DNA from 3 places in the Streptomyces sp. NPDC005141 genome. Region 2 is predicted to be linked to each of the others. Evidence: riboswitches for the same ligand, from Rfam matches in the RefSeq annotation. Region 2 holds a riboswitch; each other region holds the start of a gene.

Region 1 (3,199 bases), on a different contig from region 2:
CTCGCCGCGCTCGGCGCCGAGTATCCGTGGGCGGACCTCGACGAGGTGCGCGGACTCTTCGAACGCACCGCCCTCAGCGGTGAGTTGCCCCTCTTCTTCACGCCGGACGCCTACGCCGGCCACCTCGTGCGCCACGCGGAGCCCCGCTCATGAGCGGCGGCATCCGGCGCGTCGGCGTGGTGGGCGCCGGCCAGATGGGCGCGGGGATCGCCGAGGTCTGCGCGCGGGCCGGGCTGGACACGGTGGTGTGCGAGGCCGACGCGACGGCCGCCCGCGCGGCCCGGGAACGGGTGGCCGCCTCCCTCGACCGGGCCTTACGGCGGGGCAGGCTGGAGCCGGGCGCGGCCCGGGACGCTCTCGCCCGCATGGTCTTCACGGGCAGCCTGGACGACCTGGCGGACCGGCAGCTCGTCGTCGAGGCCGTCATCGAGAACGCCGACGCCAAGACCGAGGTGTTCGCCGCCCTCGACAAGATCGTCGAAGACCCGGCGGCGGTGTTCGCGACGAACACGTCCTCCCTGCCCGTGATGCGGCTCGGCATGGCCACGAGCCGCGCCGACCGTGTGGTGGGACTGCACTTCTTCAACCCGGTGCCCGTGCTGCCCCTGGTGGAGCTCGTGGCCTCCCTGCACACGGCGCCGGAGACCGTCGCCGCCGTGGAGGACTTCGCCGCGCGCACGCTCGGCAAGACGGTGATCCACTCGAGGGACCGGGCGGGGTTCGTCGTCAACGCCCTGCTGATCCCGTATCTGCTGGCGGCCGTCCGGATGGCGGAGTCGGGCTTCGCCACCGCGGCCGACATCGACACGGGCATGGAACTGGGCTGCGCCCATCCGATGGGCCCGCTGAAGCTGGCGGACCTGATCGGCCTGGACACCCTGGCGTCCATCGCCGAGTCGCTCTACGACGAGTTCAGGGAACCCCTCTACGCCCCTCCCCCGCTGCTCCAGCGGATGGTGGAGGCGGGGCTGCTCGGGCGGAAGGCCGGCCGGGGGTTCCACACCTACGACCAGGGCTGAGGACCTGGTGGGAGGCGGGCCGGGGGGCCCGCCCGGCCGCCGGGGTGAGGGTCCCGGCGGCGTCACGGGGGAAGGGCGGGGAGCGCGAGTACGGCGCTTCCCGCCCTGTGGCGTTCCGGACCCCGGGGGTCCCCCACCATCCGGATGGCCGATGTGTCGCCCCTCCGGCCCGTCACCCCGTAGGCTGGCCGATGCAGCTGGTTCGCCCCGTCCGCCAGGCGGAATGCGTCGTAAGAGGGAACCCGGTGGGAATCCGGGACTGCCCCGCAGCGGTGAGTGGGAACGACCGCCGTCATACGCACTGGGCCCGATGAACAGGGCCTGGGAAGCGACGGCCAGTAGGTGTCTCGTACGAACTCCGTACGAAGGGACGTGTCCACGAGTCCGAAGACCTGCCGACTGCCCGCGTACGACCGACTCGTGCGCGGACATCCCGGTGACCTCGTGGGCGGGTCGGCGTACATATCGGGCGGACGTCCGCGCTGTACCGCGGGCCTGTCATCCGTCCGGTTCGTCACCCCTTCGCGCTCTCGTCCCGTTGCCGGGATCTCAGGGATTCATCTCGCGAAGGAGATCTCCGTGACCACCAAGCCCGCAGCCGCGGCAGCACGGGCCACCGTGTACGGCTACCCCCGCCAGGGCCCGAACCGGGAACTGAAGAAAGCGATCGAGGGTTACTGGAAGGGCCGCGTCACCGCCGACGCCCTGCGCGCCATCGCCGCGCAACTGCGTCGCGCGAACTGGCGGGAGCTGGCCGAGACCGGTGTCGACGAGGTGCCGACCGGTGACTTCTCCTGCTACGACCACGTCCTCGACGCCACCGTCATGGTCGGTGCGATCCCCGCCCGCCACCGCGCCGCCGTCGAGGCGGACGCCCTGGACGGCTACTTCGCCATGGCGCGTGGCACCCAGGACGTGGCGCCTCTGGAAATGACGAAGTGGTTCGACACGAACTACCACTACCTGGTGCCCGAACTGGGCCCGGACACCGTCTTCACTTCCGACTCCACCCAGCAGGTGACGGAGCTGAAGGAGGCACTCGCCCTCGGGCTGAGCGCCCGCCCGGTGCTGGTCGGGCCGGTCACCTACCTCCTGCTGGCCAAGCCCGCCCCGGGCGTACCGGCGGACTTCGACCCGCTCACCCTCCTCGACCGGCTGCTGCCGGTGTACACCGAGGTGCTCGCGGACCTGCGCGCGGCGGGCGCGGAGTGGGCGCAACTGGACGAGCCCGCGCTCGTCCAGGACCGCACCCCGGCCGAGCTGAACGCCGCCGCGCGCGCCTACCACGGGCTCGGCGGCCTCACCGACCGGCCGAAGCTCCTGGTCGCCTCGTACTTCGACCGGCTCGGCGAAGCCCTTCCGGTGCTGGCCAAGGCTCCGGTCGAGGGCCTCGCCCTGGACTTCACCGAGGCCGCCGCCGCCAATCTGGAGGCCCTGGCCGCCGTGGGCGGCCTGCCGGGCAAGCGCCTGGTCGCGGGGGTGGTCAACGGCCGCAACATCTGGGTGAACGACCTGGAGAAGTCCCTGGCCACCCTCGGCACCCTGCTGGGTCTGGCCGACCAGGTCGACGTGGCGGCCTCCTGCTCCCTGCTCCACGTGCCGCTCGACTCCGCGCCGGAGCGGGACATCGAGCCGCAGATCCTGCGCTGGCTCGCCTTCGCCCGCCAGAAGACGGCCGAGATCGTCTCCCTGGCCAAGGGGCTCGCGCAGGGCACCGGCGGCATCGCGGCCGAACTCTCCGCCAACCGCGCCGACCTGGCCTCGCGCGCGAACTCGCCGATCACGCACGACCCCGCCGTCCGGGCCCGCGCCGCCGCCGTCACGGAGGCCGACGCCCGCCGGTCCCAGCCGTACGGCGAGCGGGCCGCGGCCCAGCGGGCCCACCTCGGTCTCCCTCTGCTGCCGACCACCACCATCGGCTCCTTCCCGCAGACCGGTGAACTGCGCACCGCCCGCGCCGATCTCCGCACCGGCCACATCGACACGGCCGGCTACGAGGAGCGCGTCCAGGCCGAGATCCAGGAGGTGATCTCCTTCCAGGAGAAGGCCGGCCTGGATGTCCTGGTGCACGGCGAGGCCGAACGCAACGACATGGTGCAGTACTTCGCCGAACAGCTCACCGGTTACCTGGCCACGCAGCACGGCTGGGTGCAGTCCTACGGCACCCGCTACGTCCGCCC
Region 2 (3,199 bases):
ACCACGAACGCGCCCAGGTTGACCGAGCCCAGGTTGCAGACCGCCGTCTCCCCGTCGTCCGTGACCTCCAGGATCTCGGTGCACAGGTTCGAGGAGTGGACGGTGTGGCCCGGCTCCGCCGTCTGGTTGGCGGTGCGGTTGGCGGCGTCCTTGAAGGTCATCCAGCCGTTGCCGGTCTGCGCGAGGGTGCGCATCATGCGGCCGTACAGGTCGCGGGCCGGGATGGTCTTCCTGGCGAGGCCCGCCTCCTCGGCCTTGCGGTAGGCCGCGTCGAACGCGTCGCCCCACAGGTCGACCAGTTCCGGCACGTCGGAGGGGGAGAAGAGCGACCAGGTGCCGTCCTCGTTCACCCGGCGCATGAACTCGTCCGGGATCCAGTGCGCGAGGTTCAGGTTGTGCGTACGCCGGGCGTCCTCACCGGTGTTGTCGCGCAGCTCCAGGAACTCCTCGATGTCGGAGTGCCAGGTCTCCAGGTAGACCGCGGCCGCGCCCTTGCGCCGGCCGCCCTGGTTCACCGCGGCGACCGAGGCGTCGAGCGTCTTGAGGAACGGGACGATGCCGTTGGAGTGCCCGTTCGTGCCGCGGATCAGCGAACCGCGCGAGCGGATGCGGGAGTAGGACAGGCCGATGCCGCCCGCGTGCTTCGACAGGCGCGCCACCTGGTGGTAGCGGTCGTAGATGGAGTCCAGCTCGTCCAGCGGGGAGTCGAGGAGGTAGCAGGACGACATCTGGGGGTGCCGCGTACCGGAGTTGAAGAGCGTGGGGGAGGAGGGGAGGTAGTCCAGGCGGCTCATGAGCCGGTAGAGCGCGGTGACTTCGTCCACCGAGCGGGCCGTGTCGTCCTCGGCGAGGCCGGAGGCCACCCGGAGCATGAAGTGCTGGGGCGTCTCGACGACGCTGCGGGTGATCGGGTGCCGGAGCAGATAGCGGCTGTGCAGCGTGCGCAGCCCGAAGTAGCCGAAGCGGTCGTCGGCGTCCTCGGCGAAGGACGCGGCGATCAACGCGTCGAGGCGGGCCGTGTGCAGGCGGACGAACTCGGCCGTGCGGTCGGCGATCAGGCCCTCGCGGTGGCCGACGGCGACCGACTCGGAGAAGGTCGTGACGCCCTGGGAGGCGGCCTCCGCGGCGATGCTGATCGTGAGCAGGCGGGCGGCCAGCCGGGAGTAGGCGGGATCCTCGGAGATGAGCCCTGCGGCCGCCTCGGTGGCCAGTTCGCGCAGCTCGGCCTCGTCGGCGCGGGCGGACCGGCCGCGCAGCGCCGCGGCGGCGACCCGGCCGGGGTCGGCGTCGGGGAGGTCGGCGGTGAGATCCGTCAGGGTCCGCAGCAGCGCGGCTCCGGGACCGTCGGTCTCCACCGGGGCCTGCTGCGCGGTCAGTGAAGCCGGATCGGCTGGCGCGATGGTCACGTGGGACTCTCCCTCGCTCGGCACGGGGCCTTGCGGGGAGGCAGGGGGCACACGGGAGCGCTTCTGGGCAGCAGCGCACCGCGTCCACCGGCCCATTCCGCGAGGCCCGGACGTCGTCGGCACCCGGGCCGGACGGCCGGGGCGCGCTGTCGGCAGGTCCTCGGACTGACGCGAGTGCGGGCGCGTGGATACGCGAACACACACAAGTACACCGTTGCGGGACAGTTCCGGATTCGCACCGGATTCCCCTGCGGCGACAGCGACCATGAGCATACATCTTGTGCCGGGCTTCGGGAGTACCCCCACATGTTGTGTCGAGTCGGTGTCAGGGAGCGCTACGGAGCGTGCTGGAGCGTCAACTCGTAGGTGAGCGGCCGGATGTCGTCGGGCTGCGTACGAGGGCCTCGCGGCGCCCGCCCGGCACGGCGACGGGCCGCCGGCTTCCCGCCCGGCGGCCCGTCGTACGGCGCTGTCGCTTCCTGCCGGCTAGTGGCTCGCGCCCGCCGTGGCCGGGGGGAGCTCCGTCTCGACGCCGGGGTCTCCCGCGTCGGCCGTGTAGTCCCCGGGCGACGTCTCGTCGACGCCGTCCGGGGCCTTGAACGCCCGCAGGGCGAAGGTGAGGGCGACGGAGACGGCCACGTTCAGGAGGAACGCCGTCAGGCCGATGTAGCCGATCTCCCCGATGCCGGGGATCTCCTTCGAGCTGCCGCCGAAGTGCTTCTGGGTCGGCGAGGCCACCCCGTACGCGGCGATCGTGCCGTAGAGCATGCCGACGGCCCATCCGCCGAGCAGGGCCCAGCGGTGGAACCAGCGGGTGAACAGCCCGCCGACCAGCGCCGGGAACGTCTGCAGGATCCAGATGCCGCCGAGCAGCTGGAAGTTGATCGCGACGGTCTTGTCCATGGTCAGGACGAAGACCAGCGCGCCCACCTTCACCAGGAGCGAGACCAGCTTGGAGACCTGGGTCTCCTGCCGCGGGGTCGCGTCCGGCTTGATGAAGTCCTTGTAGATGTTGCGGGTGAAGAGGTTCGCGGCCGCGATGGACATGATGGCCGCCGGGACGAGTGCCCCGATGCCGATGGCGGCGAAGGCCACGCCCGCGAACCAGTCCGGGAACATGTTCTCGAAGAGCTGGGGGATGGCGAGCTGGCCGTTCTGCACCTTCACGCCGGCCGCGATCGCCATGAACCCGAGCAGGGCGAGCAGGCCCAGCATCAGCGAGTACAGCGGCAGGATCGTGGTGTTCCGGCGGATCACCTCGCGGCTGCGGCTGGACAGCGTCGCGGTGATCGAGTGCGGATACATGAACAGCGCCAGTGCGGAGCCGAGCGCGAGGGTGGCGTACGTCCACTGGCCCGCCTCGGCGGGGACGAGCCCGCCGGCGCCCGCGGCCGTGTACTTGTCGCTCGCCGCCTTGAAGATCTCGTCGAAGCCGCCGAGCTTGATCGGGATGTAGATGATGGCCACCGCGATCACGATGTAGATCAGGGTGTCCTTCACGAACGCGATCAGGGCGGGGGCCCGCAGCCCCGAGGAGTAGGTGTACGCGGCCAGCACGCCGAAGGCGATGAGGAGCGGCAGGTCCTTGACGAACCAGTTGGTGCTCTCGCCGCCGCCCACGCCCATCACGTCGAGGACGGCCTGGATGCCGACCAGCTGGAGCGCGATGTACGGCATGGTGGCCAGGATTCCGGTGACGGCCACGGCGAGGGACAGGCCCTTGGAGCCGAAGCGGCCGCGCACGAAGTCCGAGGTCGTCACATAGCCGTGCTTGTGGGAGACCGACCAGAGGC
Region 3 (3,199 bases), on a different contig from region 2:
GAGACCGTGGTCATCACCGGCGCCGGGGAGCGCGGACTGTGCGCGGGCGGCGACATCCGGGTCGTCCACGACGACGCGCGTGACGGGGACGGCACCGCGTCCGCCGCGTTCTGGCGCGACGAGTACCACCTCAACGCCCGCATCGCCCGCTATCCCAAGCCGTACGTGGCGGTCATGGACGGCATCGTCATGGGCGGCGGGGTCGGCGTCTCCGCGCACGGCAGCGTCCGGGTCGTCACCGAGCGCTCACGGATCGCCATGCCCGAGACCGGCATCGGCTTCGTTCCCGACGTGGGAGGCACCCATCTGCTCGCCCTCGCACCGGGCGAACTGGGTACGCATCTCGCCCTGACGGGTGCCTCGATCGGCGCCGGTGACGCCCTGCTGTGCGGCCTCGCCGACCACTACGTACCGTCTTCGTCGCTCCGGCGGTTCGTCTCCGACCTCGCCGACCGGTCCGTACGGGAAGCGCTGGCCGGTCATGCGCAGCCACCGCCCCCGGCCGAGCTGGCGGAGCGGCGGGAGTGGATCGACGCCTGCTACGCCGCGGACACGGCGGAGGAGATCGTGCGGCGGTTGCTCGCGGTCGGCGAGCCGGCGGCCAAGGAGACGGCGGAGATCATCCTCGGCAACTCGCCCACCGTCGTGAAGGTCACGCTCGCCGCCCTGCGTCGCGCCCGCCGCCTCGGCGGCCTGGAGCCCGTACTGGACCAGGAGTACCGCGTCTCCTGCGCGGCCCTGTCGGCCCCCGACCTGGTGGAGGGCGTCCGGGCCCGGATCATCGACAAGGACCGCGACCCGCACTGGTCCCCGGCCACCCTCGGCGAGGTCACCGACGCCGAGGTCGAGCGCTTCTTCGCACCCTTGGGCGAGCGCGAACTCGGGCTCGCCCGACCCGGCACCGCGACGGACGGAGCAGGCTGAGAGCGGGGCCGCCGCGCGCACCGGGCCCGTGCCCGCGAGCGGTCCGTGTCCCGTTGGCGGAGTGCGCGTCGAACTCCGCCTGCCCACTGCCGAGTTGTACGCCGCCGATGCCGAACGCGGCGGGGCAGCGGACCACTTCTCCGGGGAGTGTCCGAAACGGCACCGGTGACCCACCGTGCACAAGGGACCCGCCACCTGGGACGAGAGGAAGATCACGGCAGGTGGTGCGGTCTTGGCCATGAACGCGCCACGCGGTACGGTCGGTCCGATATTGATGACGTCAAGACGGAAGCCGGTGGAAATCCGGCACGGTCGCGCCACTGTGAACGAGACGCTCCAGCCATGCTGGGCGCCGCGTGAGTCAGACCCGTAGGCGTCATCCTGTGCACCACCGAGATGGGACGCGAACTCCCGAGGAGGTCCTGCCATGGCGCAGACCGTCGCTCCGCCGACAGCCACCACCCCCGCTCTTCCCGCCAAGCTGCCGCTGACCGCGATCGCTCCCTGGGCGGTCTTCTTCGGCATCCTGATGCTGGTCCTGCTGTACTTCGTCGGCGCCGAACAGGGCGCCACCGCCGTCGTCTCCGGCGAGGACGTCCACGAGTGGGTGCACGACGCCCGCCACCTGCTCGGTTTCCCCTGCCACTGACGCGAGGGACAGCGCACACTCATGAACTCCGCAACGGTAAGAAACCTGCTCGTGCGAGGCATGCTCGCCGGCCTCGCCGCCGGCCTGCTCGCCCTGGTCGTCGCCTACTTCCTCGGTGAACCGAGCGTCGACAGCGCGATCGGCTTCGAGGAAGCGCACGCCTCCGGGCACGATCACGAGGTCGAACTCGTCTCCCGCAGCCTCCAGTCCACCGCCGGCCTCGCCACCGGCGTCCTGATCTACGGCATCGCGTTCGGCGGCATCGCCGCCCTCGCCTACTGCTTCGCACTCGGCCGAGTGGGCCGCTTCAGCGCCCGCGCGACCGCGCTGCTGCTCTCGGGCACCGCACTGCTCGCCGTGTACGTCGTGCCGTTCCTGAAGTACCCGGCCAATCCGCCGTCGGTCGGCGACCCCGACACCATCGGCAAGCGGACCACCCTGTACTTCCTGATGATGGTGCTCAGCGTGCTCCTCGCGGTCGGCGCCACCATCCTCGGCAAGCGCCTGGCGCCCGGCCTGGGCACCTGGTACGCGACGATCGCCGCGGTGGCCGCCTTCGCGGTCGCGATCGGCCTGGCGTACGCGTTCCTGCCCACGATCAACGAGGTGCCGGGGGACTTCCCCGCCACCCTGCTGTGGCGGTTCCGGATCTCCGCCCTGGCCATCCAGGCCACCCTGTGGGGTGGATTCGGCCTTGTCTTCGGCGAGTTGGCCGAGCGCATGCTGAACCCCAAGCCCGCGGCGGTCCCGTCAGGGCGATCGGTGCCGGCCGCGCACTGAATCCCGCGGAACGCGAGAGGGCCCCTCGGAACCACCGGGGGCCCTCTCGCGTTGTGCGGGACCTCACCACGCAGGGCACAGGTACGTGGTCATCGCTCCCTCGAAGCGGGGAGCCGGGGCGCCAGGGAGCCGGAGAGGCAGCTGGAGGCTGCCTCCCCGGCCGACCGGTCCCGGTGTCAGGCGCCGGGGAGTTCCTCACGGACCACCCGGGCGGCGGCGACCAGGTTCTCCAGCGAGGCGCGGGTCTCGGGCCAGCCCCGGGTCTTCAGACCGCAGTCGGGGTTCACCCACAGCCGCTCCGGGGGAATGGCCTTCAGCCCGGCCCGCAGCAGTGCGACGGCCTCCTCCGTGCTCGGAACGCGCGGGGAGTGGATGTCGTACACGCCGGGTCCCGCCTCGCGCGGGTAGCCGTGCGCGGCGAGTTCGCGGGCGACCTGCATATGGGAGCGGGCGGCCTCCAGGCTGATGACGTCGGCGTCGAGGTCGTCGATGGCCTGGACGATGTCCCCGAACTCGGCGTAGCACATGTGGGTGTGGATCTGCGTGTCCGGACGCACGCCGCTCGTGCTGAGCCGGAACGCCTCCGTGGCCCATGCCAGGTAGGCCGGTCGGTCGGCCGTGCGCAGCGGAAGCGTCTCGCGCAGCGCGGGCTCGTCGACCTGGATCACCGAACTCCCGGCCGTCTCCAGGTCGTTCACCTCGTCCCGCAGGGCCAGGGCGACCTGGCGGGCGGTGTCACCGAGGGGCTGGTCGTCGCGGACGAAGGACCAGGCGAGCATGGTGACCGGCCCGGTGAGCATGCCCTTGACCGGGCGATCGGTCAGGGACTGGGCGTACGTCGTCCAG

What was found. Region 2 has a riboswitch for cobalamin ahead of ACWD68_RS05510 (ribonucleoside-diphosphate reductase subunit alpha). Riboswitches for the same ligand answer to the same signal wherever they lie in the genome.
Region 1: linked by a shared signal. The riboswitch ahead of metE (5-methyltetrahydropteroyltriglutamate--homocysteine S-methyltransferase) and the one ahead of ACWD68_RS05510 (ribonucleoside-diphosphate reductase subunit alpha) in region 2 are both predicted to bind cobalamin.
Region 3: linked by a shared signal. The riboswitch ahead of ACWD68_RS26480 (CbtB domain-containing protein) and the one ahead of ACWD68_RS05510 (ribonucleoside-diphosphate reductase subunit alpha) in region 2 are both predicted to bind cobalamin.

What each region holds. Positions count from the first base shown of each region.
Region 1 is NZ_JBSFYW010000038.1:9,857-13,055, forward strand. It holds gene aceB (malate synthase A) at 1-153, shown strand, start outside; gene ACWD68_RS26465 (3-hydroxybutyryl-CoA dehydrogenase) at 150-1,019, shown strand; cobalamin riboswitch at 1,214-1,433, shown strand; gene metE (5-methyltetrahydropteroyltriglutamate--homocysteine S-methyltransferase) at 1,599-3,199, shown strand, end outside.
Region 2 is NZ_JBSFYW010000005.1:26,219-29,417, forward strand. It holds gene ACWD68_RS05510 (ribonucleoside-diphosphate reductase subunit alpha) at 1-1,406, opposite strand, end outside; cobalamin riboswitch at 1,541-1,689, opposite strand; gene mctP (monocarboxylate uptake permease MctP) at 1,893-3,199, opposite strand, start outside.
Region 3 is NZ_JBSFYW010000038.1:13,104-16,302, reverse strand. It holds gene ACWD68_RS26485 (enoyl-CoA hydratase/isomerase family protein) at 1-924, shown strand, start outside; cobalamin riboswitch at 1,160-1,295, shown strand; gene ACWD68_RS26480 (CbtB domain-containing protein) at 1,352-1,573, shown strand; gene ACWD68_RS26475 (CbtA family protein) at 1,595-2,353, shown strand; gene metE (5-methyltetrahydropteroyltriglutamate--homocysteine S-methyltransferase) at 2,530-3,199, opposite strand, start outside.